Linked DNA regions of Desulfosediminicola ganghwensis. The protein of the gene in region 1 interacts with the protein of each later gene in a pairwise test. Links are inferred from orthologs where the notes say so. Each region holds a gene or a part of one and is shown on either strand. Other genes may lie near its edges. The genes, in order: FCL45_RS12845 and mrdA.

What was found.
Region 2: the proteins of FCL45_RS12845 (region 1) and mrdA interact in binary tests that used the Escherichia coli proteins (3 or more experiments, as listed by UniProt). The link is inferred for Desulfosediminicola ganghwensis from one-to-one orthologs.

Annotation. Positions count from the first base shown.
Region 1 is NZ_CP050699.1:3,024,183-3,040,523, forward strand. The notes cover bases 1-2,948. They hold FCL45_RS12845 (penicillin-binding protein 1A), read left to right. Parts: upstream 1-580; coding sequence 581-2,317; downstream 2,318-2,948. Other genes in these bases: mutL (DNA mismatch repair endonuclease MutL), read right to left, coding at 1-327; FCL45_RS12850 (inorganic phosphate transporter), read right to left, coding at 2,430-2,948. Also shown: more of FCL45_RS12850, read right to left, coding at 2,949-3,695; FCL45_RS12855 (TIGR00153 family protein), read right to left, coding at 3,705-4,391; FCL45_RS12860 (metallophosphoesterase), read right to left, coding at 4,817-6,892; FCL45_RS12865 (methylated-DNA--[protein]-cysteine S-methyltransferase), read left to right, coding at 7,251-7,757; FCL45_RS12870 (FAD-dependent oxidoreductase), read right to left, coding at 7,826-10,183; FCL45_RS12875 (FMN-binding glutamate synthase family protein), read right to left, coding at 10,251-11,891; FCL45_RS12880 (class II glutamine amidotransferase), read right to left, coding at 11,849-12,991; tatA (twin-arginine translocase TatA/TatE family subunit), read right to left, coding at 13,659-13,904; FCL45_RS12890 (twin-arginine translocase TatA/TatE family subunit), read right to left, coding at 13,965-14,159; FCL45_RS12895 (amidohydrolase family protein), read right to left, coding at 14,314-15,627; FCL45_RS12900 (purine-nucleoside phosphorylase), read right to left, coding at 15,746-16,341. UniProt on the Escherichia coli protein: Cell wall formation. Synthesis of cross-linked peptidoglycan from the lipid intermediates.
Region 2 is NZ_CP050699.1:5,118,705-5,135,004, forward strand. What follows is about bases 436-3,342. They hold mrdA (penicillin-binding protein 2), read right to left. Parts: upstream 2,884-3,342; coding sequence 988-2,883; downstream 436-987. Other genes in these bases: rodA (rod shape-determining protein RodA), read right to left, coding at 436-940; FCL45_RS22135 (hypothetical protein), read right to left, coding at 2,902-3,342. In the rest of the region: more of rodA, read right to left, coding at 1-435; more of FCL45_RS22135, read right to left, coding at 3,343-3,423; rod shape-determining protein MreC, read right to left, coding at 3,440-4,318; FCL45_RS22145 (rod shape-determining protein), read right to left, coding at 4,438-5,475; FCL45_RS22155 (AAA family ATPase), read right to left, coding at 6,181-8,373; aat (leucyl/phenylalanyl-tRNA--protein transferase), read left to right, coding at 8,785-9,474; FCL45_RS22165 (TSCPD domain-containing protein), read left to right, coding at 9,461-10,006; FCL45_RS22170 (HD domain-containing protein), read right to left, coding at 10,045-12,150; rnr (ribonuclease R), read left to right, coding at 12,298-14,517; FCL45_RS22180 (hypothetical protein), read left to right, coding at 14,694-15,221; FCL45_RS22185 (RNA methyltransferase), read left to right, coding at 15,367-16,113; FCL45_RS22190 (AfsR/SARP family transcriptional regulator), read left to right, coding at 16,133-16,300. UniProt on the Escherichia coli protein: Catalyzes cross-linking of the peptidoglycan cell wall. Responsible for the determination of the rod shape of the cell. Is probably required for lateral peptidoglycan synthesis and maintenance of the correct diameter during lateral and centripetal growth.

The DNA.
Region 1 (16,341 bases):
CATTTTGGAAACGGAACCGATAGAGGGAATAGCCTCCCCTCTGAACCCGAGGGTATTGATGGCGTTCAGGTCCTTATCGGTTTGTATTTTAGAAGTACCATGTCGCTCAAGGCTGAGTAGCACATCGTCCTCATCCATTCCCTCACCGTTGTCAATGATGCGGATGAGCCGGGTGCCGCCGCCCTCGATCTCAACTTCAATGCGGTCTGCACTTGCGTCAAGACTGTTTTCAACCAGTTCTTTGACGACGGAGGCCGGGCGCTCTACTACTTCGCCTGCAGCTATCTGGTTTGCCAACTGCTCAGGCAGGATACGGATTTTAGCCATGAATGAAACGAATTAGAGTTGCTTGTTGAAAGGTAAATGGTACATTTGGGTCTGGTCATTAAAGATACAGAAAGAGCCAATTTTTACCAACACTATTCTCCTTGTGTCAGACGAAAAGAAAAGCAAGTCATCCAAGGCTTCCAGTAAGCCAACCCAGCCTCGCAGGAAACCGCGTAATGAGAAACATATAATCGGGTTTCTGTTTTCAATCTGCCTGCTGCTCACTATATTTCTGGGCAGTTCTCTCTTTATAATGAAGAGCTTGCAGATCCCGGATATTCGCACAGTAGCCAATTACCAACCGGCTGAGGCCTCTATAATCTATGACCGGCACGGCAGAGTTATCGAGCGGGTCTTTGCGGAAAACAGAACCGTTGTGGAGCTTGAGGCCATGCATGAACTGCTCCCGGATGCTTTTGTAGCTGCCGAAGATGGCCGTTTTTATGAGCATAAGGGGCTTGATTTTATCTCGGTAATGCGTGCCCTGGTGGTAAATTTGAAAAGTGGTCGCAAGAGCCAGGGAGGTTCCACTATAACCCAGCAGGTGGCTCGCGGCTTGCTGCTTAGCCCTGAAAAAACATATATCCGAAAGTTCAAGGAGGCGATACTTGCCTGGAGAATAGATACTCTTCTGACCAAAAAGGAGATCCTCTATATCTACCTCAATCAGATATACCTGGGTGAGGGTGCTTTTGGGGTGGAGGCCGCTTCTCAGGTGTATTTTGGTAAATCGGCCTCGCAGCTGACTCTTGGAGAGGTGGCGCTGCTTGCCGGTCTGCCGCAGGCACCCACCAGATATTCTCCTTTGAAGCATCTGGATAGAGCTCGGGCGAGGCAACGATATGTACTCAACCGGATGGCGGATGACGGTTATATTACTCCGGACAAGGCCAGGGTCGCCTATATTTCCAAGCTGAATTTGAGAGCTGGCAAGCGGGGATTTGACCCGGTCAACGGGTATTACCTCGATGTGGTCAAAAAACAGGCAACTGAGATCTTAGGTCGTCCACTGCAGGAAGCGGGCGCGAGAATCTACACTCACCTCGATCCGAAATTACAGAAAAGTGCTACTCAAGCGGTGGTCAGTGGACTGCGCTCTGCAGGTGTCCGTCAGGCGCTGAGGGATGTGAATTCGCGCCGGATACCGCAGGGAGCACTGGTGTGTATCGAGCGCAGCAACGGCAGGGTGCGGGCATTGGTCGGGGGGGCTGATTATTTTGCATCACCGTTTAACCGGGCGGTCCAGGCAAAACGGCCTGCAGGTTCAATTTTCAAGCCTTTCGTTTTTGCCGCCGCTCTTCAGGATGGATGGAAACCGCTCAGCATCATCAGTGATGCACCCCTTTCTATTTCCGGCGGTAAACATGGCGTCTGGCAGCCGAAGAATTACTCCGGAAAATATCATGGGGATACCACCTTAAAGAATGCACTGGCAAACTCCTATAACGTTGCGGCTGTCCGGTTGATGCAAAATGTCGGGGTCAAACGAGTTCATGCCATGGCTGACGCCTCTGGCATTACCGCGAAGATGCCACCAGATCTGTCCCTGGCTCTTGGTACGGTGGATGTTTCTTTGCTCGAGATCACTGCTGCTTATGGACCATTTGTCAACAGTGGTATTTACACCGAACCGTCATTTATTCGTCGCATTGTGGTGGAGGACAAAGAGCTCTGGCGGGAGTCGCCCATGAGGGTTCAGGCGATGACACCAAGGACCGCACTCAACATGGAAGCCATGCTGGAAGAGGTGGTGACCAATGGTACCGGAAAGCGTGCCAGTGGCTTGCCCGGCGCAACAGGGGGTAAGACCGGTACCACCGATAAAAACAGAGACGCCTGGTTTGTTGGCTTTAACGGTAACTATATCAGTGGAGTATGGGTCGGCCATGATCTGAATCAGACCCTTGGCGACAAGGAAAACGGTGGAAGAACGGCTGTACCCATCTGGAGGGATTTTATGGCAGAGGCCCGGGGGGATTCTGCCCGCTGAAAAATCAGGAGACCTGGAAATCGCATCTCGGATTGTTGTATAGGTAACAAAAAAGCCCGACTGGTAAAAATACCGGTCGGGCTTGAATCTTTTCCTGCTCTATACTTCCAGGTTAACCAAAGATACCTTTCAGGGTGAAGAATATCAGCATGGCCATAACAGCGCCTGCCGGCAAGGTGACCACCCAGGAAATAATAATGTTTCCGACGACTCGGAGATCAAGCGCGCCGATTCCTCTGGCTAAACCTACACCCAGTACGGAACCTACCAGGATGTGTGTGGTGGAAACCGGCAGCCCTGTCCTGGAGGCGAGGACTACTGTGGTTGCCGCTGCAAGTTCAGCACAGAAGCCGCGGGATGGTGTGAGTTCTGTGATCTTTTTACCGACAGTAAGCATAACCCTGTAGCCGAGGGTGATAAGACCGAGCACGATACCACCGCCACCCAGCAGCAGAATCCAGACAGGCAGATCGGATTCCTGCATAACTTCACCACCGGAACCGACAATACTTACTACAGCAGCGAGCGGTCCGATTCCGTTTGCCACATCGTTTGAGCCGTGGGCAAAGGCCATGGCGCAGGCCGTAAAGAGCATCATCGGGCTGAAAACTTTCTCCACACTGGCGAAGTGGGTTTCCCGGTTGGTGCCGATATCTTCTTTAATATTTCTGATGAAGTACCAGCCCAGCGCAGCTGCCATTGCGCCAATAATGCTCGCGACGGCAAAACTCTGGAGGACGGTGAGATCAACGTTCAGATGTTTGAGTCCCTTGAAGAGGGTGACAAGGGAGATCATGAAGCCCACCATGAAAATGTAAGCCGGCGCGTACTTCTTGGCGTTCCTTAGTGGCTGATCCGTGTCGAAAATAAGCTTTCTGGTGCTCATCACCAATAAAAAGGCAATCGTGCCACCAATAGCAGGGGATATTACCCAGCTGGCAACAACGCTGCCCACTTTGCTCCATTTAACGGCTTCGGGTCCGATTCCAACGAGAGCAAATCCGATAAGCGCGCCGATAATGGAGTGTGTGGTTGACACAGGCCAACCTCTGGTAGAGGCAATCATCAGCCATAGTGCAGCAGCCAGAAGCGATGCCAGCATACCATAAACAAGGATTTCGGGATTGGCAGCGATACCGGAGGGATCGATGATGCCTTTACGAATTGTTGAGGTAACATGGCCTCCAGCCAGTACAGCCCCCATAAATTCAAAGATAATGGCGATGCATATAGCCTGTTTTACGGTGATGGCACCTGCACCAACAGAGGTTCCCATGGCATTGGCAAGGTCATTGGCGCCAATACCCCAGGTCATGTAGAGTCCGAAGATAACCGCCAGGATGACCATGGCGGTTCCATAAGTAGCAATAATTTCCATTTTCCCCTCTTATTTGGACAGGAACAAAAGTACGCGGTCAGCCATATTCTCAGACTGGTCTGAAATGTTGCCAAGAAGTTCGAGTATCTTGTACCAATACATCACAGAAACTGGATCTAATTCAGCCTCAATTTCAAAAAGCGCCCTGCGTGCGCGATGGAGGATGGCGTCGATATTGTGTTCGCTGCGGCGAACACCGGCAATCATTTCGGTGACTCGTGCCATTTCACGTCCTCCAAAGCCAACTTCCAGCAACTCGTCGAGTTGTTCAATCATTTCCTTGGCTTCGGAAGTTACCTCCATGGTTCCCTCAAGCAGCTCGTCAAGATGGGATTTGAGTTTGTCGGGGACAATCATATCCCTGAAGGTGACTATCTGACTGATAGCTTCTGCCGTGTCGGCAATGGAGTCCTGATCGCTGATAAGACCGAGTAAATCTTTTCTGTCTACCGGCATCAATAACGAGGTAGGCATGTTAAGTCTGAAGGTGGATTTGATTTTATCCGCTTCAGTTTCCAGTTCACTGATTTGTCGGGATAAATTTCTGGTCTGTCCTTTATCCTTGGCATAGATTGCGTCGAATAGGGGTGGTACCAGACAGATACAGGAGAACACTGCACGCATGTGTTCCTGAATCGGCTTAAACGGTGAACGTCGGAACAGGCCCGACAGGGGCGTAGTTGATCGCATGATCATTGACCTCTTCACTTTTGTTTTTTTGCCATCAGGCATTTTGGTTCAATTCAAGCTAGAATTGTCTCTCTCCTAACACTAATATTAGGCGAATATTAAAAACAGGTTAAACTAAACCGAACTATCAAGAATTGCCAATCAAATATTGGGCTGCAATTAAGGGTAGATAAATTGAATAAGTACGTTGGACCAGTTAGTTATGGAATCTTTGAAAAAATACTGAATATTAAGATTGTGTTAAGAAAACTATATTACACAAAGAAATTGGCAGGAATTGATCAGGAGGTAATGTGCGGGATCCGGCAGACGAACAACCGGGATTGACGGCGGAACAACCGCCGGGTGTGACCAGGGGCAGGTGGCGATGATTCCAGTTGGAGTCCAATATGACAACCATTGTGCGGCCTGTATGAACATGGCAATGAAAGTCAGATATTATTTATCAGTTTGGTCAGAGGCTCTGCAGGGTAGGTCAGAGGGATAAGGCCACCTTTCAGCTGTTGTAAAATGGCGGGACCCTCTTGATGGGCGCTGTAGATAATATGGTGGTTCTTGATTGAGCCAACGTTTTTCCAGATTGAGCCGAATGGGTCAAGTGGTGTATGACCGACTATGAAAGGTGTTCCTTTTTTAACCTTCAATGCCTTCCTGAATTTTTTAACATCGCTTTTGGTGTATCCTGCCAGATAATGAGGCCGCTGGAGCCTGTTTTTGGTCACTTCTCTGATGAGTACGGGATTGTCGGCGATATGTACTATGTCATCGTACGTGACCTGAGTACGTGGTGGGGCCGCGTGGCAACCATAAAAGTGTTTGGATTTGACGACATAGGCGAGTTTGTCATACAACTTTTCCATCTCCTGCGCATATTCTTCGCCACGGAGTTCAACCAGGCGGTTACGCATCAGCACTCCCTGAAGAATACCGTTTTTACTGATATTCGTGGCAAAAGTGTCGTGGTTTCCGCGTATGTAGAAGAAGTTTTCAGGAAAGCGAAGTTTGAGTGTTATGATCAGATCCATCAACAGGATTGAGCTATCCATTGACTCCATCTCGTCGAGGAGTTCTGAATGAACTGCATCGCCAAGAATTATGATTGTCGTTGATTTAGATTGCAGGCAATTGAGCAGGCAGTTCTCGGCGATAATTTTTAGCAGGTTATCAACCATTCCATGCAGATCACCGATAATCAGGGGCAACGCGCGCTGATCGAGTTCAATGATTCCTCCTGGCATGCCGTCTCGCCTGGGTGGACGCATTGGTTCATTATCCATCAGGGTGTTGAGTTCCTGAATCCGTTTTAGCGCCACATCAGGCTCAAGCAAAGCGATCGGGCCTCCATAAAGATGCCGTATGGTGATAAAGGCTTTCTGTCGATTTGCCTCGACCTGCTCCCGGTAGTCCAGATCATCAAAACGAACAAGTTTGACACCGTATTTCTCGTCAAGCGGGGTTATGGTCAGATCTCCCCTGTTATTTGTGATAGTGGCGTGGCGATTTGCTACTTGTTCCGAGAACTGAAGAATAGTGTCGTATTCGCTGTTGGCTTTACCGAGGATCACCGTTTCACCAGGAGCGATGCGGACAAAACCGGTGGGGTCTGTGCTTGAGCATGCCTGGGGGGTGTTGATGATCCAGCTCTTTCGTATATCTTTGCGTTTGACTCCCAGTGGAATTTCAGGGTGGAAGCAGAGGCGCTGGTCACCAAGAAGCATTTCGAATGTTCGGCCATCATGGGCGATTCTATTGATCCCCCTGATACGACGTATGTCATTGGTGATGGTAAACCAATTGCCTTGTTTCATACCAATGACCTGCTTCCAGCCTGCCCAGGTCTTAAGGCTCGGGCGTGGTGGGCTATAACTGATCGCCCATTTAGGTATGGTGGCAACGCCCTTTTCGGCTATACGCATCGGCTTGCCCTCAAGCCCTATGCGAATATAAACATTTAAACCAGCCCGATGCAGATAGAGGGCAATTTCCTGGTATGCCTGGATCTGTTTCTGAACAATTTCCTCGGTTAATTCTGTATCAACTGGAAAATAACCGCGGCTCTGACGTTCTTTCCGGCGTCTGTAAATTGTCTCATAGTCGGGAAGAAGGAATTCGAAAATATACCGTTGCCGCCAGTTGGTCTGGAAAAAATATTGCTTTTTAGGCGGAATCTTGAGGCGTTCAAATTCGATTGGTGGCGGAGGATCCTGCTCCAGCCATTCCTTTTCAAAGACAGTAAGAGCTTCTTTGTGCCCGGCAAAAGGCATGCCGAGGTGGACCTCCCGCGGCCTGTAGATCAGCGTCTGGTCTTTCCACCACCCTTTTCGGGTAAGGTCGATATACCCTTCGTTAGGCCACCCTTTGATCTGGTTGATATAATACGATTTTCCAGCTCCCGGTGGCCCGGTTACCACCAGTTGCAGGTATTCCAGACCAATGGGCATCGCCACGCCGCGAATATTCTGGATATCCTTGATCGGTACCAGTATTTTATGTAGAGGGTCTTGCATTTTCACGAGGGGTATTAAAGCGTTAATAGAAATGGAACATAACTTCCTGCCAAGAATACACTTTGTTTGTCTTTGCTGTCAACGCAATGGGATATAAAGTGTCGTATATCTCAGCTTAATTAATGATCTGATTCCCCTTAAAGCCCAGCTTCACGAATCGAGGCGTGAGGAGCAAGTAGTTAGGGGGGGAGGAGTAACAGCCCAAAGCTAAAGAAGTGTTCCCGGCAACTCAATATAATGAATCGATTTCCGGAGGGCCACATGCCAATCTGCCGCATCTCTCTTCCCACCTCTTTAAGCTGAAGATTGGGGGGAATCAGAGTTTATTATTATAAATTAATTTTCCACATATATAACCATGAATTGTATACAAACCTTCTGTTCGCTTGATCAGGGACCGTTGTCAGGGATATTTTTGACGAGTGATGGTGAAAGCCTGCAATCTTTACAATTTATTATCGGGTCTATCGAAAAGGAGCGACTGTTATCACAACGTAATCCCCGTCACAGCGAGTGTGAACTCCACCGTAGGGCACATGACCAACTTGAGGAATATATAAATGGCAGATTACGTTCGTTTGACCTGCCCATACAGCTGAATGGCACCGAATTTCAAAGAAAAGTCTGGCACATCATAGAGGATATTCCTCATGGCCAAGTGTTAACATATGGGCAAATAGCAGCAAAACTAGGGAGTCCGGGATTGAGCCGAGCAGTAGGGCAGGCAGCAAACAAAAACCCGATTCCGCTCATTATACCCTGCCATCGGGTAGTGGGAGCGGGAGGGAAACTTACAGGCTTTGCAAGCGGTGTGGAGCTGAAGTCGTATCTGCTGAGCCATGAGCGGCGTGATCGACTTTGGTAAGGGAAAAAAGCCGATCCACCGCTGAACAAACGGTAGATCGGCTGAATATATCTGAAGCAGATTGACTGCTACAGCGGGTTCATGGTCCAGATACCGCAAGGGCAGGTATCTGCACAGAATCCACAGGCGATACATTTTTTATCGTCGGAGACATATTCAAAGTCGAAATCTGACTTGAATTCATATCCGTTCTGCGAACCGATAATTATCTCGCGGCGGGTAATGGCCCCGGTGGGACAGATGGTCTCACAGAGATGACAGTCACGACACGAAGCGCAGGAGAGGCATCGTTCCGCCTGATCCGTTTCGGTCGATCCCTTGGAACAAGGAGAGTAGTGATTAATGGTGAGTGCTCGTTTGCTGATAACCGATTTGTTAAACGGTTTGAACTCTTCACCTTTGCACTGGGCGATAATGAATTCGGCAGCTTCCTTACCGGCACCGAGTGCGTTGGTGGCAAGTCCTGGTTTTTCCACGTCACCGACGGCGAGTACATTGCCACTGGAAGTGACATGAGCCTTGTTGGTGGTGATCCAGGCGGCACCGCCCACTGTGATTGTCTCTACGGTATCAGGCAGGAACGAGAGAGCCGGTACATCACCGATAGAGATAAAGACCGATTGAGCCGGAATCAGGTCACCTTCGGCGGTTATCAGCCCCTCTTTGGTGATTTCCTTAGTGGAAACAGGCCAGCGAAATTGGGCGCCAAGTTCCTGGGCTGCCTCTTTTTCCTTGCCGAAAGCAAGCGGTTTCTGGATATCCACCAGGGTGACTTTCTCTGCACCAAGCCTATACGCTTCACAGGCAACATCACAGCCCACATTACCGGCACCGATCACAACCACCTCACGGCCCACTTCCATCGGTGAGCTGCTCTTGGCTGATTTGAGGAAGTCCAGCGCGGCGGTTACATTCTCGTGACCAGGGAACTGCAGACGACGGGGCTCGTGAGTACCAATTGCAATAACTACGTAGTCGTAGTCCTTCTGTAATGCGGTGAACTTCTCCTTGCTCATCTCGGTATTCAGACTTACCTTGATGTTTTCCATGGAGTTAAAACGCTCAATCTCAATGTCCCAGATAGCCCGGGGGAGTCTCTCCCAGGGGATAACCTGGGCAAGCTTACCGCCAAGCTGGTCACCTGATTCGAAGATATGTGCGTGGACGCCGGCCAGAGCCAGCTGCCAGGCAACACTCATTCCTGCAGGGCCGCCACCGATGATGGCCACTTTTTTGCCGGTAGATGCTTGAGCTTCAGGGGCATGAAAGTTACCGACAGCCCGACCGAGAATATGCATGTCGATGGAGTCGTCAACACCTGTTCTGGAACAGTTCTCCATACAGAGGTTCGGGCATACGGCGCCGCAAACGGAGGCTGGCAGCGGGGTGTAGCGGAGCAGCATTTCGTAAGCTTCATCCGCTCTACCTTCGCGAATGAGTCTCAGACGGTCAATGGTCGGTATATGTACCGGACAATAGTAGGTACAAGGCGCGGCTGATTCCTGATTGGCCCAGAAAGGTTTTTTGCGGCGCAGGTCATCGGTGACGATTGCTGCAATCGGGCTACGATCAAGGCCCGGGGCCAGATCGCGCAGCGGGTCGCCGCCGAAAGCTTTGTTCCAGTGCTCGTTGCGGAACTCAGCCATAGGCATAGGTCCCGACCACATCAGGGCGCGCTCCTGTGGAGTAATGGCGATCAGGATCTGCCATTCATCACGCTTGGTGAGGGTCTCAAGCAACTCTTCGCGGCCAATTTTCTGCAGGTAGCCGGCCATATTTTCAGAAAGCCACTGCCATTGCTCGTCGTTAGGTACATCAAGCCGGGCATTGTTACGGGAAAATGAACTGTCGGTTTCACCGCGGAAGTAAATTGTACCACCAACCATACCGACACAGGGACGGTAGCCGAGGACATTCTCCGGGGTTTTGGCATCGATACCGCAAACTACAGCGATACCGCCACAGTTGAACTCGGCAAAAGAGTCACCGGTCGAACCGAGAACCCAAAGCTCGGGTTTTTCATAGGCCGGGTTCCACTTGGTCATGGTGAGACCGCGGGCACCTATTGAACCGGCAACGTATACTTTACCAGCGGCCATGGCGTTACAGGCACCATTGGTGGCATCACCGATAACGGTAATTTCCGCGCCGATGTTCAGGTAACCGAGGTCGTCTGAGGTTGCACCTTCACATTTGATGGAGGTGCCGGGTAAACCCATACAGCCGAGACGCTGCCCGGATGGGCCTTTAACTTTGATGTCGAGTCCGTCCTCGTGTTGAAGCCGGATACCGATGTTATGCTGGCCGTATGTTTCTAATAGCAGGGATGAGGCCTCAGACGCAGCAGAGCGAACCATCTTCTCAAACTTCATTGAGCTGATGCGTATTCCGTTGTTGTCGAGACCTTTTATAACAGTCGTAGTCACTGATAACTCCTCATGTCAAGTAACGGAGTATATTGAACTCCGTTACGTGTTTGTTCATTATGTCGGTCTAGCAGACGTATTTGATTTGCAGCCTTTCTGCGGCAGCTTTATCTGCGATACCCAGGGCGTCGGACATACCGACCGGCAGACACTGGGAGCGTCCGAGCGGAGCCATGATCTTCTTGACCTCAGTGTTGATAGACATATATACGTCTGCAACGCGTTCGGCGACCTTGTCCGGGTCAAGACGTCTGTAAAGTTTCGGGCTCTGGCTGGTAATACCCTTCGGGCAGATACCGGTGTTGCAGACGTTGCAGCGGTTCTTCTCGTTGCCGAGGCAGCCGCCGACGGCCTGCATGATATATTTACCGATATGGACACCTGATGCACCGAGCATAACGAGAGCCATGCCGTTCTGGGCAACGTTGCCGTTTTTGCCGATACCGCCGGCTGCAAAGATCGGGATCTCGTTCTGTTTACCCTGTGCTGCGAGATCAAGATAACACTCGCGAACACAGGAAGCGACCGGATGACCGGTGGCATCCATGGAGACGTTATAAGCCGCACCGGTTCCGCCGTCGATACCGTCTATCATCAAGCCGGCTGCGTATGGGTTACGAACCAGGTTGTTCAATACGGATTTGGCAGAAGTTGATGCGGAAATTTTAGGATATACCGGCACCTTGTGCTCAAACGCTGTGGAGAGGGTTTGAACCATTTTCATGACACTCTCTTCAATGGAGTAGAGAGTCTGATGAACAGGCGGTGAAGGCAGGTCAACAGCTTCCGGAACACCACGCAGGCGTGCAATCAGTTTGGAAACTTTATACCACATGAGCAGTCCGCCATCTCCAGGCTTGGCACCCTGGCCATACTTGATCTCGATGGCTGCAGGCATGCACTGCATCTCCGGAATGGCACGGATGATCTCATCCCAGCCGAAGTAGCCGGAAGCGATCTGCAAAATAATGTATTTAAGGTAAGGGCTTCTCAATACCCAAGGTGGGCAGCCGCCCTCACCGGTACACATGACGACCGGGATACCGAGTACTTCATTACAGTAGGCGACACCCTGCAGCATTCCGAGCCACATGTTTGGCGACAGTGCACCAAAGGACATGGAGCCGATCACGAACGGAAATATTTCGCGGGTTGGTGGTATCCAGCCGCCGTTGATGGTTCTGTCGAGAAAATCCTCAGGGGAAAGTACGCGCCCGAGAGTGGTGGTGACATTGAACTCGTGACGACCCGCATCGAGCGCAGGGTCAGTCAGCATCGAAATACGGTCGAACATGATGCGATCGAGCAGGGTCGGACCTTCGACATTTCTACGGCCGCCGCGCTTGTTCGGTTCACCTTTCTGGTTGTTGAAGAATACTGAACGATTTTCGTTGGAATTCGGCACCGGCGTGATTGCCTCATTGGGGCAGACCATGGAACACATGGAGCAGCCAATGCAGGCATTAGCCATCTTGGTTCTCTGACGAATTCCGACGAAGGTTTTATAATCGCTGCCACGTTTTTTGCTCAGCACATCTACACGAGGGACTCTTTGTCTCCGGTAGGTGAGGTGAATTGCCCCTTTTGGGCATATGGCAGTACATTTTCCACACAGGGTACAGCGATCCTCCCGATGCTGGATGATCCACTGTAAATCAGTGTAGCTTAGGCTGCTTGGGGTAACGGTAACTGATTGTGTTGAGACCATATGGTTAATTCCTTTCTATGGGGAGGGATGATAACTGTATGTTCGCGCATTGGCTGGAAGTCGAGGGATGGGTCCCGGTCGGGAACCAGTGCGTCTACGCCACAAATCTCTGAGGCAATGGCCCAGGCGCCATCACGGCCGCCAACGGTTGCCGGGCGCAGTTTCTTCTGGTCCATTACCAGCATGCAGGTTTCGTCCGGCAGAGTACCGATGACAGCGTTGGGACCATCGATTACCAGGCGACGACAAACATTGCGCAGACCTTTTAAGAACTCTCCCTGGGGATGCTTTTCAAGCTCTTTGGAACTGAGTGGAGTGATGATATGTTTGTACGCCTCAAGCGGCAGCTTGAGCTGTTTGAGTGTGTAGTGCAGAATATGGGCAAATACTTCAGAGTCACTCTGGTAGCCAATGTACCCTGGGATGTTTTTGCCAAGCAGCCAATCTTTAATCGGTACGAAGGCGGTGTTCTCACCATTGGTCATGGTGGCAATACCTTCTATAAAGAATGGGTGGCAGGCGTACAGGTTAATGCCGTAGTTGGTGTTCTGCCGACCCTGGGCCATGCAGACACGCGACTTGATCTGGCCGTCCCATAAAGAGAGTGCGTTGCCGATCTCAAGCGGCCAACCGACTTCCTTGATCATCGCAACATCAGGATAGAAGGAGAATACTGTCAGGTCGTTGTTGTTGTCCTCACCCAGCTTTCTTAAGGCGAGACGAGTGAGTAGCAATTCCCTTTCGCGCTCTTCCTGCGGTTTGTCTTTAAATTCAACAGGCATGCGGTAGGCACGAAGAAAGTATCTGTAGCGGTCTTTGGCTTCGATGAGTTCCGGACGCATGGTGAAACGATGGTCATATTTGAGCTCGTATCCGCGTTCATCCATGAACTCATCCATGCGCTGTTCCGCTTTTTTAGAATGTGCGATTCCGGAAAGAATCGGGAAGCGCGGATTGTATTTGAAATCTTCAAACTCCATCCCGCGAAGTAGCAGTCCAAGCCCGGAGCCATCATAACCTTCCTGCATGGCTTCCATTGCCTGTATCACTTCGTACGGGGAGAATGGTTCATTCGCTGTTTTTAGAGCTAAGCGACACATGGTTTCTCCTGCTGAAAATAAAGAAAGTAGCCCGGATGGGCTATGTTAAACGCGTCTATGAGGTACAAGCCGGGACGGGGATTCCTGCCGGATGAACAAAGACTAGAAAATTACGATACTGCGAAGTTGGATTTGTAGATTTAAATAAAATTCCAGAGAAAGTCAAGAAAAATACTATATTGTCAGATTTCTGGCAAAAATTCAGAATAATATTCAAAAATGTAAAAAAAGAGGTGCTCAATTGTCGGTATGGGCAATTACGGAGTAAGAGGAGCAGGGAGGTCATTCAATGAAAAATTGTATGGATTGGTTTAAATCAGGATTTTTTATCTGTAAAGATGGGGCAGGCGCCCTGTTTATCTCGTGAAATGTGAAGATTAGGCTGTTGGTGCCAGGAACTGTATATTGAGTTTCATCGTAAAGGTGGCACTATGATCTGAACTAAGCCTGATCTGGTGGAATACCAGTTGGAGGGCTCACCTTGCAGGACCCGGGTGGAGTGAATGATTCTCTGCCGACGGAAGTATTGCAGTTGAGCAGAAATGCAGGCCCAACACAGCTGCTTGAGATGCCGGTGCCTGGGGAGTGGTAGGAAATAAAAAACGCCAGTTACCTTAGCGATGGAGTCGCAGAGTATGCTGGCGTTTAAAAATCAGGGTGAAAGGGGCTATTTCAAAATGCGGCCGATGTCTTTGACCTGATCAACTTTTTCTTTGATCTCTGCGGCTTCTTTGACGCCTGGGATATCATCGACGATCTTCTTGGTTTCTCCTTCAACGTCACTGACGCCTTTTTTGAAAGAGGAGATGGCCTTGCCAAGTCCGTGTCCGATCTCTGGAAGCTTTTTGCCACCGAAAACGAGCACTCCTATGGCAAGAATTACAATTAGCTCAGGTGTGCCGAGTCCAAACATGATTTGCTCCTAAGGGGCTGTTGCTTCTAATGCGATGTAGCGAGAGGTTTGATCAAAAAACTAAGCGGTCTTGTCGCTGTTGTCTTTCTTGTCCTCATCAATTTTCTTGGGATCCTCTTCCTGACGGGTAGCCTCTTTGAAATTTTTAATACCTTTACCAATTCCGGAGCCGATCTCTGGAAGTTTACCTGCTCCAAAAATAATTACAATAATAACCAGAATAACGATGAGTTCCGGCATTCCAAGTCCGAACATATATTTACCTCGGCGAAAGAAATTACAATAAACTGACCATCTTTAGCCTAGACGGATGGTCTTAAAAAAGTGCCACTAGAATGTAGAGTAGAATCGACAGAAAGTCAAGGATGTTGGATTCCCGGCCGATTGCCCTGACAATTATCAAATTATGTCATGTGCTTTTTATGACTTGAGCGATTGCTGCAGCTTTTGCGAGAATTTTTTCCTCGTCAAGAGTGGTGAGTTTCCTGTCTCGCATGACGACCTTCCCGTTAATGACCGAGTGAAGCACATCCCCGCCCCGTGCAGCATAGACCATGTGTGATGGTATATTATAACAGGGCGTCAGGTGAGGCTGATCGAGGTCGATGACGATGCAGTCAGCTTTTTTGCCAACCTCCAGCGTGCCGATATTCTGGTCGGCATTCAAGGCTATCGCACCACCTATGGTGGCGGCAGTGAGAGTGGTTTCCGCGTCCATCACGGTGGGATCACTATGTATTGCTTTATGAATTTTTGCCACACTGTTCATCTCGCCGAACATGTCCACATCATTATTAGAAGCGCTGCCGTCAGTGCCGAGAGAGAGGTGGGCTCCGGAATTGAGGAGTTCGACCACCGGGGCTGTACCTGAGGCGAGTTTCATGTTGGATTCAAGGCAGTGGCTTATTTTTACTTCGTTGCTGGCAAGGATTTCAATTTCCTCATCATCCAGCTTAACACAGTGTGCTGCCAGCACATTGGGGCCAAGTAGATTAAGTGACTGCAGATGCCGAACCGGTGATTTGCCGTATCGTTCTGTACAGGTATCAACTTCTGACTGATTTTCCGAGAGATGGATATGATAGATGCTGTTTTCCTTCGCTGCAACTTCTCCCAGTCTTTCCAGTAGTTGCGGTGAGCAGGTGTAGACACTGTGCGGATCGGCAGTAACAGTGATTAGCTGGTCGTCCCGGTAGTGATCGAACATTTCCTGAATATAGCTGAAACCATTCTCCAGTGGACCGTAGCAGGGTGATGGGAAATCATAGAGAACTTCACCAACCCAGCAACGCATACCGGCTGTTTGTGCTGCTTTAGCGACCTCTTTCGTGAAGAGATACATGTCACAAAAGCTGGTTGTGCCGGATTTAATCATCTCTGCGATAGAGAGCAGCGTTGAATGGTAGACGATTTCCGGTGTAAGTTTGGCTTCCGCCGGAAAGATATGGTCCTGCAGCCAGGTCATCAGCGGCAGGTCATCGGCGATACCCCTGAAGCATGCCATTGCAGCGTGGGTGTGGGTGTTTACCAGCCCTGGCATCACCAGACCGTGGGGGGTGTGAAGATGTTCGGCTTGCGGGTATTTACCGGTGAGTAAGCCGGTGGGCGCTATTTCTGTTATGGCGTTACCTGTTACAGCTACTCCGTGGTTATGGAGCACAGAGGACTGGCTGGCGGCAGGGAGCAGGTACTCACCGCTTATTATGAGATCCGGTTGTTCCATGGGATACTCCAGAAAGAAAATAAGATTTGTGAATACAGCCTATTGAGATCTTGATTGGCTGTGAACATACCACGACAGCAACCTGGTCGCATCTCGATTTCGCCATCGACAGGGTGACCTAAATGGAGAGTGATGGCAATCTGCGGGTTACCTCTGTAACCAGCTGCTGGAGTTGCGGAGTTACTTTGGCAGCAGTAGCTATAATGTCTTCAAGAAGGATCGGCTGAAAATTGTCAGGATCGTTAACATTGGAAACAACCGAGAGACCGAGTACTTCCATGCCAGCGTGGCGCGCTACGATCACCTCCGGCACAGAAGACATTCCCACAGCATCCGCTCCGGAATCACGCAGCCACCTGGTTTCCGCAGGCGTCTCCAGACTTGGGCCTGGTATACAGGCATAGGTGCCGCTTATCACGTTTTTCAGGCCGCAGGTTGTGGCACAATCCATGGCTGTTTTAATAAGGCCGGGGTGGTAGGGCACTGAAAGATCTGGAAAGCGCGGTCCCCACTCATCAATATTTGGACCACGAAGGGGATTTTCGCCGAGGAAATTCAGATGATCTCTGATCGCCATAATAGAGCCGGGAGCGATGATCGGGTTGAGGCCGCCGGCAGCATTGGTGAGAATGAGTAGTCTGGCCCCAAGGAGTGACAGTACCCTGATGGGAAAGGTCACTTCTTTGGTTGAGTAGCCTTCGTAAAAGTGAAATC
Region 2 (16,300 bases), 2.1 Mb from region 1 along the record:
TAACAATTCCATACGCAAGCAATACACCAAACCTGTCGCGGGCATTCATCGCCACATACAGTCCCCAGAGCAGCATAAAAAAATAACAACCGAGAAAGAAAAGACAACCAACAAAGCCCCACTCCTCTCCCCAGACCGAGAAAGCAAAGTCGGTGTGCCGCTCCGGCAAGAAGTGCAGGTGTCCCTGGGTACCTTCCATATATCCTTTACCGAATTTTCCACCACTGCCTACAGCAATCTTGGATTGAAAAATCTGATACCCACTGCCCATCATATCCTGCTCGGGATTGAGAAAGGTTTGAATGCGCTGCTTCTGATAAGGTCGCAGTAATTTTTCCCAGGCGAAAACCACCACCACCAAAGCGGAGGTCCCTAAAGTTGCGATGGTGGAAAATTTCACTTTTACAAAGAGCGTCATCGACACAAAGATGATGCCAAGCATCAGCGCCGTACCGAGATCCGGCTGCAGCAAGATCAGCAAAAAGGGAAAGCCTGTCAGCAAGATGGGCATGAGCAGTTGCTTGAGGTTATAACCGTCGATGACCTCTTTTCTGGAATAATAGCTGGCCAAGGAAATGACAAGCATCAGCTTGGCAGGTTCTGAGGGCTGAAGATTAAAAAAACCAAGGTCAATCCAACGCTGTGCACCACCTGCCTTACTGCCGACAAAGTACGATAGGAGTAAAAGCATGATAACAAGGAAATAGAACGGATAATTCCAGATATGCAGATCGTTATAGTCAAAACTCAGAATGACCAGACAACAGGCCGCACCCATCAGGAAAAAATACGCCTGCCTCAGATAGGGTGGTGTCCCATATGGTTTGGGTGGGTAGGAAGCACTGTAAAGATTAAACAGTGCCATACCACAAACAAGTAGAATAAGCAGCAGCAGTACGAAATCAAAATTTTCAAAATGCCGCCGGTCAACACGAATCATATATATATCCTCTCTCCTGGCTGAAACTCCTTTTTGACCGGTTTCAATCAGGCTTGATTTTCCTTTTCTTCATTCGCTTGTAATTCATTAAGATAATCCTCGAAATACTTCTCAAGGACTACCTTGGCGATAGGTGCTGCAGTCGAGGACCCGCCAAGCCCATGCTCGACAATGACAGTCAACGCAATCTCAGGGTCATCCGCCGGCGCATAACAGGTGAAAAGTGCATGGTCCCGATAATTATAAGGAATGTCATCGTCTTTCAATCCACGGTACTTTGCCACACGAACGACCTGGGATGTACCAGTCTTACCGGCTATTGTCAGGCCATCGATCGCAATTTTACGAGCAGTGCCTTTTTTCCCGTGAACCACGTCTACCATGCCTTGATGAATGATATCCATAAACCGGGAATCGAATTTTTCATCGGCCACAACTATCGGCTCGAATGTATCGGTAACTTCACCGCTGGGATCGACAACTTTCTCTATCAACTGCGGCTGCATTCTTTTACCATTGGCCGCCAAAGCAGCTGTCATTACCGTGAGCTGGATAGGCGTTGCAAGATTATAGCCTTGGCCAATAGCCACAATTACTGTTTCACCGTCATGCCATCTTTCACCATACCGCTGCCTTTTCCAATTCTTGGTAGGGACGAGGCCACTTTTTTCATGCTCCATCTCCACGCCGGTTTTCTCACCCAGGCCGAATTTTTTGGCATACTCTGCTATAGTATCAACCCCAAGCCACTGCCCTAACTGATAAAAGTAAACATCACAGGACTGCTCAAGAGCCTCTTCCAGATTTACGGAACCATGCCCGCTATGCTTCCAGCAGCGATAGGTTTTATTGCCGAGAGAATAATGACCAGGGCAATAGATTTTGGTTTCGCGATCAACCAGACCTTTCGCGAGGCCAGCCAGACCGATGACCATCTTGTAGGTTGAGCCAGGCGGGTAGTTTGCCTGGACAATCTTGTTGAGCAACGGATGCTGTGGATTATCACGCAGGGCGTTCCAGTTCTTGTGTGAGATACCGCCGATGAACTGATCGAGCACGATTGACGGCGTTGTTGCCAGAACGAGCAAGCGCCCGGTCTTCACCTCCATGGCAACTACTGCACCAGCGCGCTCATCCCTATCCATCAGGTTCTCTGCAACCTTCTGCAGTTCGGCATCTATAGTGAGGTAAATCTGATTGCCCGGCAAGGGATCGATCTGTTTGAGCTGTTTGCGTTCAAAACCTCTGGCATCTACTTCAATATAGCGATGTCCTTTGCCACCCCTGAGATCTGCTTCGCGGAGCTTCTCCAACCCCTGCTTGCCAACAAGGTCCGTGCCGCTATAGATTTTCTGATCTGACTTTTCAAGCTCTGCCTTACTGATCACACCAAGGTAACCGATAGTATTGGAGGCAAGATTCCCGTACTCATACACCCTGACAGGTTTCACCTCAATACGAATACCTGGAAACTCCTGATTGTGGTTTTCAATATAGGCCAGGGTCTGCCAGTCAATATCTTCTTTGAGAGTGATCGGCAAATACCGTGGCACTCCCGAGGATTTGCGAATCCTCTCCCATAGAAGGGATATATCTTCCTTTAACACCGGCGCAAGACGTTTCAGTACTTCCTCGATGTCATGGCTGTCCTCACGCATGAGAACCACATTAAAAGAAGGCCTGTTGGTAACAATCTCACGCCCTTTTCTGTCGAGTATGTGGCCACGGGGAGCTGCTATTTCCTGAACTCTCACCCTGTTACTGTAAGCATGTTCCTTGTAATCATCGCCGTGGAGAATCTGCAATGACCAGAGCCTGGATATGATAATCGAGAAAAATGGTATAATAACAGCGACTCCGCCAAGCAAACGTCTCCGCAAAAGGTCTACAGCCTCTTCGTCCCGCTCGCTGAATTCCTCGACCTCTTTAAAAAACAACTTCATATACTTTTCCCTCTACGCTTAAAGCGGGTTCCTCGTTCTGTTTTTCAAGCGCCGAGATCGTGCACTGCGCATCTGCAAATGCTCATAGAGGCTGTTGAAAACAAGGAAAAATGGAATTGCAGCTAATATGAGCAATAAGGTGTCCTGGACAACCTGCCCCCAGGACCAATCTGGTATAGCATGAGCCGCGGAGATGGTTGCGAAAAAATACAACCCGATCTGCAGCAGGAAATAGCTTACGCCAACCATTGGAATCTGATAGGCACTCTCTTTGACCGGACTGTTGACAGTGATAGTCTTCAGGATGACAAAAACCGCAAGGAAAATGAACGGGTAATAACCCAGATTTGCCGCTACAAGCACATCGAGCATCCACCCCAGTGAAAACGACAGGAACACCCCGGGTATCCAGGGCAGCTTATATGCAGAAAAAGCAACCAACAGAAATATTATGTCAGGTCGGGCGAAATTACCGGGTAGAAGCTGCAGCATGGAGGTTTGCACTACAACCAGCAAAACCCCCAGGAGAAGATAGATCATGGCAACCAGCATCTGACTATCTCTCTGCCTCCATATACATTTCACGCAAGATTTTTTTACGGTCAGTGAGGTCAACAAAAACTACTTCAAGTTTTTGAAAATCCACGCTCGGCTCAACCTCTATTTCCTGAAACATGCCACGCTCCATGATGCGAACATTGGAGACACGCCCCAGCGGAATACCAGCCGGGAATATACCACCGATACCGGCAGTTACAATATAATCACCTTTTGCGACATCATCATTTTTCAGAACATACTGCAGTACGTAGCCATGCTCTCCGGCACCTTTTAAGATGCCGCGCACTCTGTTTTTCTGAAGCATTGCATCAATTGCACTACTGGGCGCATTTGCCAGCAAGACCTTGGAATAATTTTCAGAAGCATGAATAATCTGGCCTACCACCCCGCGCGGATTGACCACCACCATACCCTCAACCACATCATCTTCCGAGCCACGGTCAATAATTATAGTCTGGAACCAGAGTGACGGATCTTTACCCACAACTCGTGCGGTTATACGGCCAAACCCCTCTTGCTGTTTGAACTCAAGCAACTCCTCGTAGTGTTTGTACTTCTGATACCCTTCCCGACGTTCGCTCAACTCCAGCATGTACTTATCGACCAACGCCTTCAGCCGTTTATTGTCTTCTCTGACTTCGATCAGGGCTATATAATCGTCTTTTATCGCCGCGACCCCGGATAATGAGTGCGTGACCGCTGATTGCAATGGAGCTATCAGGTCAAGCGTTACCCTGTGCAACGCCCCAAAGCGCCCGCCCAGCATTGAGGCAAGCAAAAGAAGGCCCACCACCAGCAGAGTCCCGAACAATAGCAGGATTCGCACTGAAAGCAGGCCAGATTGTCCATTTCTCGCTTTCGCTCGATTTCTCACGGATCTCCACTTAACATTCATCGGCTAGAAACCGATACCACCTTGGCGTCCAACCGCCAGGTTGAACCGATACATTCCAACACAACCTGCCAGGCGAAAAAACGGCCTGTGCAAGCCGGTTAATAGATGGTGACTTCTCGCAGAATATCCAGATTGTCCAGAGCCTTGCCCGAGCCAAGTACCACTGAAGAAAGCGGATCATCTGCTACGATAATCGGCATTCCTGTAGCCTCTTTCAAGCACTTATCAAGATTCTTCAACAGTGCTCCACCACCGGTCAGCACAATTCCCTGATCGACGATATCAGCAGCAAGTTCTGGTGGAGTCACCTCAAGTGCCACCCTTACGGCCTCAACAATCACGTCTACCTGCTCGGCAATTGCAGACTGAATCTCGTCGGCTGAAATAGTGAGAGTTTTCGGAACACCTGAAACCAGGTCGCGTCCCTTGATTTCCATGGTCTCGTATGGCTCTTCCGGCATAACATTACCGATAGTGGTCTTAATCGACTCTGAAGTTCTCTCACCAATCGCCAGGTTATGTTTGCGCTTGATGTACTGCAGAATAGCCTCATCCATCTTATCGCCAGCAACACGAACTGATTTGGCATAAACAATTCCGGCAAGGGAAATCACTGCAACCTCTGTGGTGCCACCACCGATATCGATGATCATGTTCGCTGTCGGCTCAGTAATAGGCAAATCTGCACCGATCGCGGCTGCCATTGGCTCTTCGATGAGATATACTTCGCGGGCACCGGCCGACTCTGCAGATTCTTTTACCGCACGCTTTTCCACCTGGGTAATTCCGGATGGAACCGAGATCATAATACGCGGATGAACAAGGGTACGCCTGTTATGAACTTTGTTGATGAAATAACGTAGCATAGCCTCAGTCACTTCAAAATCGGCGATTACGCCATCCTTGATCGGCCTGATTGCTTTGATGTTGCCCGGTGTCTTGCCGAGCATCATTTTCGCCTCCTGCCCAACTGCAAGCACTTTGCTCATCCTGCCATCCTGGCGGACCGCAACAACGGAGGGCTCACGCAACACGATCCCTTTACCTTTGACGTACAACACACAATTGGCTGTGCCTAGATCTATTGCAAGATCGTTAGAGAGCCAACCAAAAAGAAAGTTAAATGGTGAATACATACAGCCTTCCTTGGAGTAAAAAAACCACCTTCAGTGGGGAAATTAGATGATCAATTCAGCGGGATATCGACTTGGTGTTTTACCCCCCTCAATCGCGTAAATTCAAGGTCTCTAAGAGATCACTTACAAAACTCCAAACCATAACAAACCACCATAGGGTTTGGCAACAAATTAGGTGTCGGCTACAATAATAGAAGAAATTTCGTTGACAGCGATTTCAAAGCCAGGTATATAATCGGTCACAAATTGCAGAGAGCAAAATGTGGGGCTATAGCTCAGCTGGGAGAGCGCTTGAATGGCATTCAAGAGGTCGGCGGTTCGATCCCGCCTAGCTCCACCACAGATATAAAAAGGTTACACAATTAATTTTGTGTAACCTTTTCTTTTTGCGTCACACTTCACTTTCCATCATCCCGTCGTCCGACTCAGCACACATTTGCCACACTGGCTCCACACGAACAACAGCATCATCGATGCACAATCAAATACACACCCATAGTTTAATTTTAACTACTTATGGTATGCCCTGCCCGATAGTAAGCACCCTTGCTGCACATTCCCTCATGACAAAGTATACATGCAGACCCAAAAAACATTGGTGCAGTGATAATCATCGCAGGGGATTGAATAAGCTCCCTCATCTGAAATAAGAAAAATGAAGTGTTCCTCACATGACCCTTTTAATCCGGTTATGGAGCACAGAGCTTAAAGAAGCTTTTGAACAGCCACCGGAACCGAAAGCACATAGGGGCTATGTTCCCGCAGTGCATCAGAGATTGCGTCTCGTGCCATCCGCGCAGCCTCCATCGTTTCGTACTCCCCGTAGAACACATACACCTGCCCGGAATTTTGTCTGTCTTCCAGGATGAAAAAGTTGTCGGCTTCCTGTCTATATTCTTCGGCGTCAAGCATCTGCTCAATATTTTCCTGCGCATTTTCGGCTGAGAGCACCATGAGCTGCATGGTATATTTGCTGTCACTTTCACCATGCAACCAGTTCTCACCTGCGGCCAGGCGGCGGAAGTATTCATTCTCCAAGCCCGGATCTGTTACCAAATCAACTTTTGTTACCGAAGACTCAATAACAGCACTCTCCATTTCAGGGACTTTCTTGATATTCGAACCCTGTATATTGATACTTGAGACGGTAGCTTCAGCTGGTTTTATTACTTTTTTTGGCTCTGCGCTCACGGTTCCGACTGTATCCTGTCCCGCCCTCAAATGTTCTGTACTGGCCGGTTTTACTTCAGTCATCTCAGTTACAGGCGCACCGGGCTGAAACTCAATGTTTTCGGTGGAATCGTCCAGAGACTTTTCAAATATCAGGTCTATATCCTCATTCGAGAGACCTTCAACGACACTCTCTGCTTCGGTTTGAACAGTGCCGTCGATCTCAGCCACGATCTCTTCTGCCCCGCCCTGTGATTCAGATGATTCGGTTTCTTCTGCCACAATCCTTTTAGCGGAACCTTTTTTCAGAGTCACCGGCTTGCGCGTTACCCGCTCTTCAATAATTTTTTTCCCAACTGTGGGCTGTGGTACTATGCTGACTACTTCCTTGACGAAATCGTCATCACCAATGATCACCGAATTTTCTTCCTTATCGGCTTCCTCAGCATATGCCTTGGACAGATCTGGTTTAACTATCTGGCTGGAGTCTTCGGACAGGTCTGCAACTCCTGACGCTTCCTGTTTCAATGTACTCGCTTCGGCGGCGCCTTCCGGCAATTCTGATTTGAGAGCAACCAACTCATCAATCTCTATTTCATTTATTGTGGTGGGTTCATTTTCTAAACCGGCACTATTATCAACAATAACATCATGCCCTGCCGGTGTACCTTGTTCAGGCTGTTTTCTTTCTGTGAGACCGATTTCGGCTGATGCCTGCTCTAATATTGTTTCAGGTTCTTCAATAATAGGCCGCTGCCCGGCAACAGCTTCAATTGGTTCGTAGCTCTCTTTTTTATTGCCTGTCACCAACACAAAAACAACAGCAAGAGTGGCCACAATGGCTCCACCTGCCATCAACATCTTCTTGTTTGAATAACCGCCAGGCCCAGGTAGTACTGCCCCTTTAATCCCTGCTCCGGTTCCACCCTCGCCGCTTTCTGCATTTTCCAACATGACACAAAAGGAAGCCCCTGAGTTTCCTCGTTTCAGCACTTCGTCTGCGCAGCTATTGATCTTCCTGAAATTTCCCCTCGAGACCTGATTAATTCGCGCAACAGCTTCCGTAGTAAACGAACCGGCATCGACTTGAGCCAGACGCCCTGTACACATTTCAATATACAGGGCGGTCTCAGACTCACTCAGCGGTTGCAGACCATAACGTTTTTCAACAACCTCATTCAGATTACAAATATGCAACTGTTCCAAGTTCTCCAACAGGCCAGGCCGGCCTATAAAGAGGATCTGCATACGGAAATTGTTAGCGTTAACCATGTCCAGCATTTTACGAATGCGCTCGAGTGTAGCCAGATATATTCGTTCTGCGCCATCGAAAACCAACGTCAAACGCTCAGGTAAACTTGCTGCTGATTCGGCGATCTCCCCCACCGCCGCCGCGACGCCTTTTCTTGTAAGATCTGTCACCTCGACCCCGACAATCCGGGCAACGACCTTTACAACATTTTCAAATGACAGCACAGTCTTACTAAAATATATCAGCCGGCAGCCATCAACTGATTCGTTGGCAACCATCTTACCTATTACCGATTTGCCGCTTCCCGCCTCTCCGGTTACCACCACCATTGGCACGCCTTCCGCCAGGTCCTGCCTGATATTCTTCAATAGATTCAGACGCCCTATCTCGGGATGAAAATTTTGCGGAATAAACTCCTCAGAAAAAGGTGAAAATTCCTTAGGGGTGGCCTCTGTCATTTTGTCGTCTATCTTCATTTCTCTATATCCATCTGGAACTGCCGCCCTTAATCATAAACCAGACATTTTGCAGCAATTCCAATCTCGCTGTAACGTTCAATTCCTGTTGTCCTTTCACTTGGAACAGGTACAACCATTCACCTAATCCTGCCATTATATGACCAATCGCGCACCAATCCTACCATTGTCGGCACTTCGCTTCAACCGCTCTGAAATCGATCCGGCAGTTCGCTGCCTTCAATATCCATAATCGCCTGGTACAACTTTATTTAAAAGATGAGCTTTTCCGGCAGGTCTCTTGTTGGTACGTAACAGGCTCTGTGTTTAATATTTTAATGAGTATTTTACGATACAGATGCATTTTCCCTCTGCCGATTGCTCTGCATCGCATATTATTGACATCCTGGAAAACTACGGTTAACTTCATTCATGCCAGTATTTCAACTAACAGATAATATTGTATTTCCCCACCCTGACCTCGCAGAGGATAGCGGGCTGCTTGCCGTAGGCGGCGACCTCAGCCCCGAACGTCTCATTAAAGCTTATAGTAACGGGATTTTCCCATGGTACTCGGAAGGTGATCCTATTCTCTGGTGGTTCACTGCCCCGAGACTGGTATTGTTTCCCAACGAACTCAGGGTCTCTAAAAGATTAGCCCGAACCATCCGAAAGCAACCGTTTGAAATCAGCTTTGATCGGGATTTTGAGCAGGTCATCCATAACTGCGCCAGCTGCAGGACCAAAAAAGGTGAAGAGACCTGGATCATTAATGAAATGCAAAACGCATATATCGAATTACACAGGCGTGGCTACTGTCATAGCGTCGAGTGCTGGCAAAAAGGCCTACTCGCCGGTGGTCTTTACGGGGTTCTGATAGACAAGGTCTTTTTCGGAGAATCGATGTTCACCCGGATTACTGATGGCTCAAAGATAGCCTTTGTTGCGCTGATTGAACACCTCAAAAGAATTGGGGTTCAGCTGGTTGACTGCCAGATGACAACGGAACACTTGCTCCGCTTCGGAGCACGAGAGGTTGAGGGAAAAACGTTTCAACAATTGTTGGATAAATATATCCAATCATCCAACCCTGATGGTAGGTGGACGAATGAGCAAAAATGAGAAGAGAACAGGAACCTGTCCAGGCTGTATAAAGGAAAGAGAACTGACCCCATTTGATAACCTTGAACTCTGCTCCGAATGCGGGTCGATCGCGGAAATGATTGCCAGAGACAAAGATCGGGTCACTCGAATCAAAAATCTGCTGCCAGAAAGGAAAAATGGCGATCCGGTGGTACTTCCGGAAGTTCTGGATGCTGTTCGCTACAGGACTAAAGATCGGGAACACAATAGCTGGTACGTCTCCATCAGCGAAATGAAAGGTGAACCAGTTGAAATTTTTGCTTCCACTGCCTTTGACCGGGACCAGCACCTTCAGTCAAGAATATCCAATCTGACAACAATTACCCGGCTGGTCTCCCTGGTTTTACGGCATATAGCACTTGGTGAAGATCTGACTCTGGAAAAGACCCTAACCCAACTACACAGAAGCTCCAGGCAACGCGACGATCTACCGGATATGCTGGTAAAGGTTCTCAGTAAGTATGCGAACCGCCCAGAGGATATTGCCAGACACGAAGTTGAAACACCCTGATCTTTTCAGAGCAGTGTTTCGCAACCTGCTGGAGGTGATCAGCACTCCAGGTAAAACTCATAGGGGATATTGGACTTGTCGAAGTGCCGCAAGACCTTGTGCAGTGCATGCAGGTTCGGCACCTTGAAGTTAAGTTGCCAGGCCGGCTCAAGGGTGGAATATTTAGAAAGCAGCTGAAGGTGGGTGACATCCAATTCTTCTGGTGCATTTCCCAGGGACTGCATAACTTCAGCCCGGGACGCCCGTAGGATGTGCAACTCCTGTTGCTTGCGCACAGATGTTTCCCGAAGTTGCCAGCTGATATTTACCGCGTCTTCGCGCCTGAACTTGATGGAGTGCAATCGAGTGCATTTTTTGTGGTGTACTGAGAACCCTTTCTCGGTGAGTAACGCGCAATTATCCTTGTTGGCAGGGTTTGGCTTACAACAGGAAGAGAGCTTCACAACTACGGGATCCAGTGTGGTCAGCTGAATTTTATTAAAGGCTCCGGTTGGTGTGAAAAGTGGAGACACACCATCGAACATATCATTTTTAATCCTGGCCATAACATCATAAAGCCGCAGACGCCCCTCACCAGTACGACCGTAAAGTTCCTCCAGCGTGTCGACATGGAAATCCCTGAGCAGTTGAAGCAATGGTTCCCCCTCCAGAACATGAAACGGGAAACCGTAACGGAGCATCTCCTGCCTGAGAAGCGATTCACCGACCTGACGGGTAACTCTTCTCCGTCGAATCCTGAATCCTCTGGCCAATTCAGCTCTGGCCCTGGGCGTCTTACAGATATTAATGACATGCTGCTCAAAGCGAACCGGCTCCTTGGCTCGTATGATTCGGACCATGGAACCATCCGTCAGCACATGATCAGCAGGCACCCTGGTATTTCGTATCATCGCACCGAGACAGGTCCGGCCAATCTCAGTATGGACCCGAAAGGCAAAGTCGAGAACCGTTGATTTAAACGGCAGACAGATAAGATCTCCCTGGGGCGTATAGGTGTAAATTTCTTTCTTGCCACTGGCGGCGATGACATCCCGGTACGAGAACGACTCGTCTGAACTCAATACATCGAAGAGTTCCTGAACCTCTTTGACAAAATGTCCCTGCTTACCCGACTTTGAACTCCAGTTACGAAAAAGGCCCCGCTGAGCCTTTCTGGCCATCTCATAGTCCCGTATTTTAAAGAGGAATTTCTGACCCTTAATGATAGCCCTTGCGTGGAGCCCCTGATAGCCTGTCGGCTTCGGATTGGCTATAAAGTCACGGATAGTTCGGGGAATAGGACGGAATGTCTCGTTGATTATGCCCAGGGCGCGATAACAGGAATGGCGATCTTTAACGACAATAACGATCTCCATCGGAGTTTCGATGCGTTTCAGGAGCAACCGGTTGGTAGCATCGTAATAAGCCCAAAGTTCTTTAGTACGCATATTCACTTCGGCGGGAAGCTCATATGCCTTCACCTGCTGCCTGAGTGCCTGTACTATTTCCAGGCCGATTGGTGACTTGCCCAACTGCCTGATATGACTGTTAAGCTTAGCACCCTGTTTGGGATATTTAAAAAGCAGAGCCAGATTATACATCTGCCTCTTAATGGTAAATAAGCCGAACACGGTTGCCAAAGGCGCATAAATATCTATTGTTTCATCAGCTATTCTCTGGCGCTTCTTGCGCGGCAATGCCTGCAGGGTACGCAGATTGTGCAGCCGGTCGGCAAGTTTAACAAGCATAACTTCCGGTCGCAGTGCCGCACCTGAAAATATTTTTCTGTGCGTTCTCTGGGAATTATGTTGCTTACTGCCCGAAACATGCGTTACTTTTGTGCAACCCTCAACGATTGCCTGAACATAGTGACCAAATCGATCACCTACCACTTCAGCCGTCACTTCCTCCACATCTTCAACAGTGTCATGTAACAGTGCAGCAGCAAGAATTTCCGGATGGATGATATCCATCTCTTCGGCTAGAATTTTGGCAACTGAACAAGGATGAAGGATATACGCATCACCAGATTTACGCCATTGATCATAATGGGCCTCAATTGCAAAATCGAGTGCTTCCCAGAAAACAACCTGATCCGGAGAATCTCCCAAGAGGTCAAGCATCTGCCGACGGTAAGAAACTATATCAAAAGGAATACGACGCATACTCTCCTTTTAGGCGCATGCCAGCATCGGCACAGATATATATCTGCCCGCTAAAACCATGCTACACTGAAGAAAACTAATAAAATAACAGACAATCTTGTCTCAGAATAACAGAATTCCCCGTTCAGGGGGAACAAATTTCATTTCATGACTCAAAAAAGATACTCACGAAAAAAGCATCATTCCAAATCCTCTCACAAAAGAGGATCATCGTCGAAAGACCAAACAATACAACATTTTGAAAAGCAGGTTTTGGCCTACCTCTACACCTCCACAGAACCGGCAAGCATGGCCGACATCACCCGGGCTGTTACCGGAAAGAGTACACTGACCCAAGAGGTCAAAGGTACTTTTACTCATCTGTTACATACTAAAACATTAACCAAGGCGGACAAGAAGAGATTTCAACTCAGTCCCAATGCTCCTCTTTACGAGGGCACATTGCAGCAACATCCGAGAGGCTTTGGTTTCGTATCCGTCGCTGTCAAGCACGCCAAGGCTCCCGATCTGGCCAAGGATATCCACATCACTTCGAACAGGATGGGCGGTGCCATGCACGGCGACCGGGTTCTGGTTCACACCCGGCGTGGCGGCTCTTCCGGACGCCCTGAAGGTACAATCTTAAAAGTTTTGAACCCTGGGGCAGACACAATTGCAGGTACTATAGAATTAACACGGCGCGGTTGCTTCGTTCACCCGGATGACAGCAGATTCCCTTTTACTGTCGAAGTGAACCCTGCCGGCTTCGACAACCTTGCCAATGGCATTGCAGTCATCGCCCAGTTCCGTCGTCCTGAAAAACCATCGCCTGTTATAAAAGGGAAGATCATCGAACTCCTTGGGCCAGCCGATAATATCGATGTACAAATGCGGCTGGTGATTGAAAAGTTCCATCTGTCACACATCTTCAGCGATGAAACCCTGGCAGAAGCGAACCAACTGCATGAAAGCGTTAAGCTAACCGAGGACCGTGAAGATTTACGTGACATCCTGCATGTAACAATAGATGGGGAAACAGCCAAAGATTTTGATGACGCAGTCTGTGTTACCAAAACCGCACAGGGTTTCCAACTCCATGTGTCAATTGCCGATGTCTCTCACTATGTGAAACCCGGCTCGGCCATCGACACGGATGCATATCAAAGGGGTACATCCATATATTTTCCAGGCAGAGTAATTCCCATGCTGCCCGAGAAGTTGTCTAATAATCTTTGCAGCCTTATCCCCAACGTAGATCGAATGGCAGTGACAGCAGTCCTGGATTTCGACCATTCCGGCAAGCGGATCGGTAAGCGGTTCTGCAGATCCGTTATTAAAAGTCATAACAGATTTACCTACACCACGGTTGCCCAGCTTGTTATAGATAAAGATGAAGAGACTCGAAACGCTTTTGGTCCCTTTCTTACCATGCTTGATCATGCAAACGACCTCGCCCGGGTACTCCTCGCCAGGCGACTGGAGAGAGGCTCTATTGGTTTTTCATTGCCCGAAGCCGAAATCCAACTTGATACAGACGGTCATATCGAGAGCATAACCAGAGCTGAACGGAATTTTGCCCATCAGATAATCGAAGAGTTTATGCTGGCAGCCAATGAAGCGGTGGCAGAAACCTTCACCAGGAAACATCGTCAAAGCCTCTATCGAATTCACGAATTGCCGGATCATGACAAAATTGTGGAATTCAGCGAATTCGCCAAGACGCTCGATCTTCAGCTCCCCCCACCCGAATCAACTGCTGAGTGGTTTGGCAAAGTTCTTAAACTCTGTAAAGGTTCACCCAAGGAGTATATCGTTAACAACCTTCTGCTAAGAGCAATGCAGCAGGCCAGATATTCTTCGGACAATGTCGGGCATTTTGCTCTGGCAGCTACAGATTACACCCATTTCACCTCCCCTATCCGTCGCTACCCCGATCTCATCGTCCACAGAGAGCTCTGTGCAATGCTGGCGGAACAGAGCACACGCAAAAAACAGACCAAAGCAGAAAACACTATAAAGAATGACCTGCGCGAAGTCGGGATATTCCTCTCCGGCAGAGAACGGACCGCAGTCTCATCAGAGCGCGACATGGCCGACCGGCTCAAACTGCTCTATATGGAAAAGCATCTTGGTGAATCGTTCAAAGCAATCATTTCCGGCGTAACTGACTTTGCGTTCTTTGTCGAATTGTTGGATCTCTTCATAAGCGGATCTGTCTCACTTGAGTCACTCAATGACGACTATTACCTCTTTGACGGCAAACATCATCGAGTCATTGGTGAGGTAAGCGGCAAGATCTATCAAATTGGTGATATCATCAGCGTTACCGCAAGCGATGTTGATAGAAATAAAAACAGAATTTACTTCGAACCATCTTCACAGCAATAACGAGTAGAAAGACTTAAAAATCAGTCCATCTAGCCGACAGGGCCTATATTGATCGATATTTTTGCACCTTGACTTGCTGCACTATTTCGAATTAAGTACTCTCAGGAAGGTACTGATTAATACTTTTTTTTCTAAAGATATATTTTACGGTTAACTCGTTCTGGAGGATAGTTCATATGGAAGAAACCAGCATGCTTGCGTCGTTATTCGGCAATCCTTTTGCCAAGGGGCTTGCTTTAGGCTTAGTGATCTGTATCATCTTGTGTTCGTTTATGTACATTCGCGGACTGCTTCGCAGACGTGAACTCAGTAAAGAGGTTGACCGTCTGCGCAACCATCTGCACACCAAACTGGAAATCGATTCTACTGATAACGAACGGCGTAAGGCAGAGCTGACCCGTCTGAAGCAGGAGCGCGACAATCTCCGCATTACTGTGCAGTCACTGAACCAGAAGCCTGGTCGAAAAGAGATTCGTCAATACTACATCTATCAGACCGCAATCGACATCATGTTCGAAAAAGCTCCAGGGTTTGCACCAGCCTGGCAGGTTACCCTGAAGGAGGCTGAGAGACTGTTCGAAAAATCTGAAAGTGGTGTGGTACCTCTGCTTAAAAGACTGATGCCTTCTACCGCTGACAAGCAGGTTGAAGAGTACGAAAAAATCAGCAGAATCTCAATGGATACCACCAGCAAGAAAAACTGAGATTTTTCTGCACGAGCGGAAATTCGACGTCAGTTTCAATTACTTCAAGCAGGGATTGACCGAAACAACGGTTCAATCTCTGCTTGTTGTTTAAGCCCTCTGCCAACACCCCTCCTTTTACAATTTCCTTTTCCTGACAGATATCATGCATCAAGACCGTGAGCTTTTATCCCAGGTGGCCATTGTCCTCGTCCACCCGAAATTTGCAGAAAATGTAGGTTCTGCCGCGAGGGTCGCTTTTAATATGGGCATCAGCAGAATCATTCTGGTCCGCGACGAAATGCCGGACCGGGAAAACATGGCCAAAATGGCCACCCACAAAGCTGCACATCTTCTCGACTCGATAGAGGTATATTCCACCCTGGAGGAAGCACTGAAACCCTTTTCGATTATCGTCGGCACCACGGCCCGACTCGGCAAAAAGAGAACCATCGAGCGTAATCCCAGGGAAGTGATAGAAGCGGTTATCCCCGATCTCCCCAACAACCATATGGCCATAATGTTCGGCCCGGAAGATACCGGCCTGACCAATGACGAACTAAAATACTGCAATTACACCTCATGCATTCCGACAGCCGATTTTTCATCACTCAATCTGGCCCAGGCTGTCGCTATCCACTGCTATGAACTGTATTTCAGTATAGTTCACGCCCCCAACGCTGTTGAGCCCAATCCAAGATATGCATCATCTTTCGAACTCGAAGGGATGTATAAGCATGTGGAGGATGCCTTATTACGTATTGATTTTCTGAAAGAAAAAAGTCATACATACTGGATGAGCAACATCAGGCAGTTCCTTGGAAGAGTCAGACTTTCCTCTAAAGACGCCAGCGTCATTCGTGGTATTTGTCGCCAGTTTTTATGGTACAAGGGGAAAAACCAGAAAGAATGATTTACTATGAGAGCCGACGATGGACACACGCGATATCCCCAGACCCTTTGCCATTCCATCAAATAAATTCTACCCTCCCCATATTGACGAATCTCAATCCCTGCTCCGCACCGGCCTGCTGAACTCTAAACTTCCGCATAAAATCCGGAACAAAAAAGCAATCATCATAGAAGCCCAGGCTGGCCAG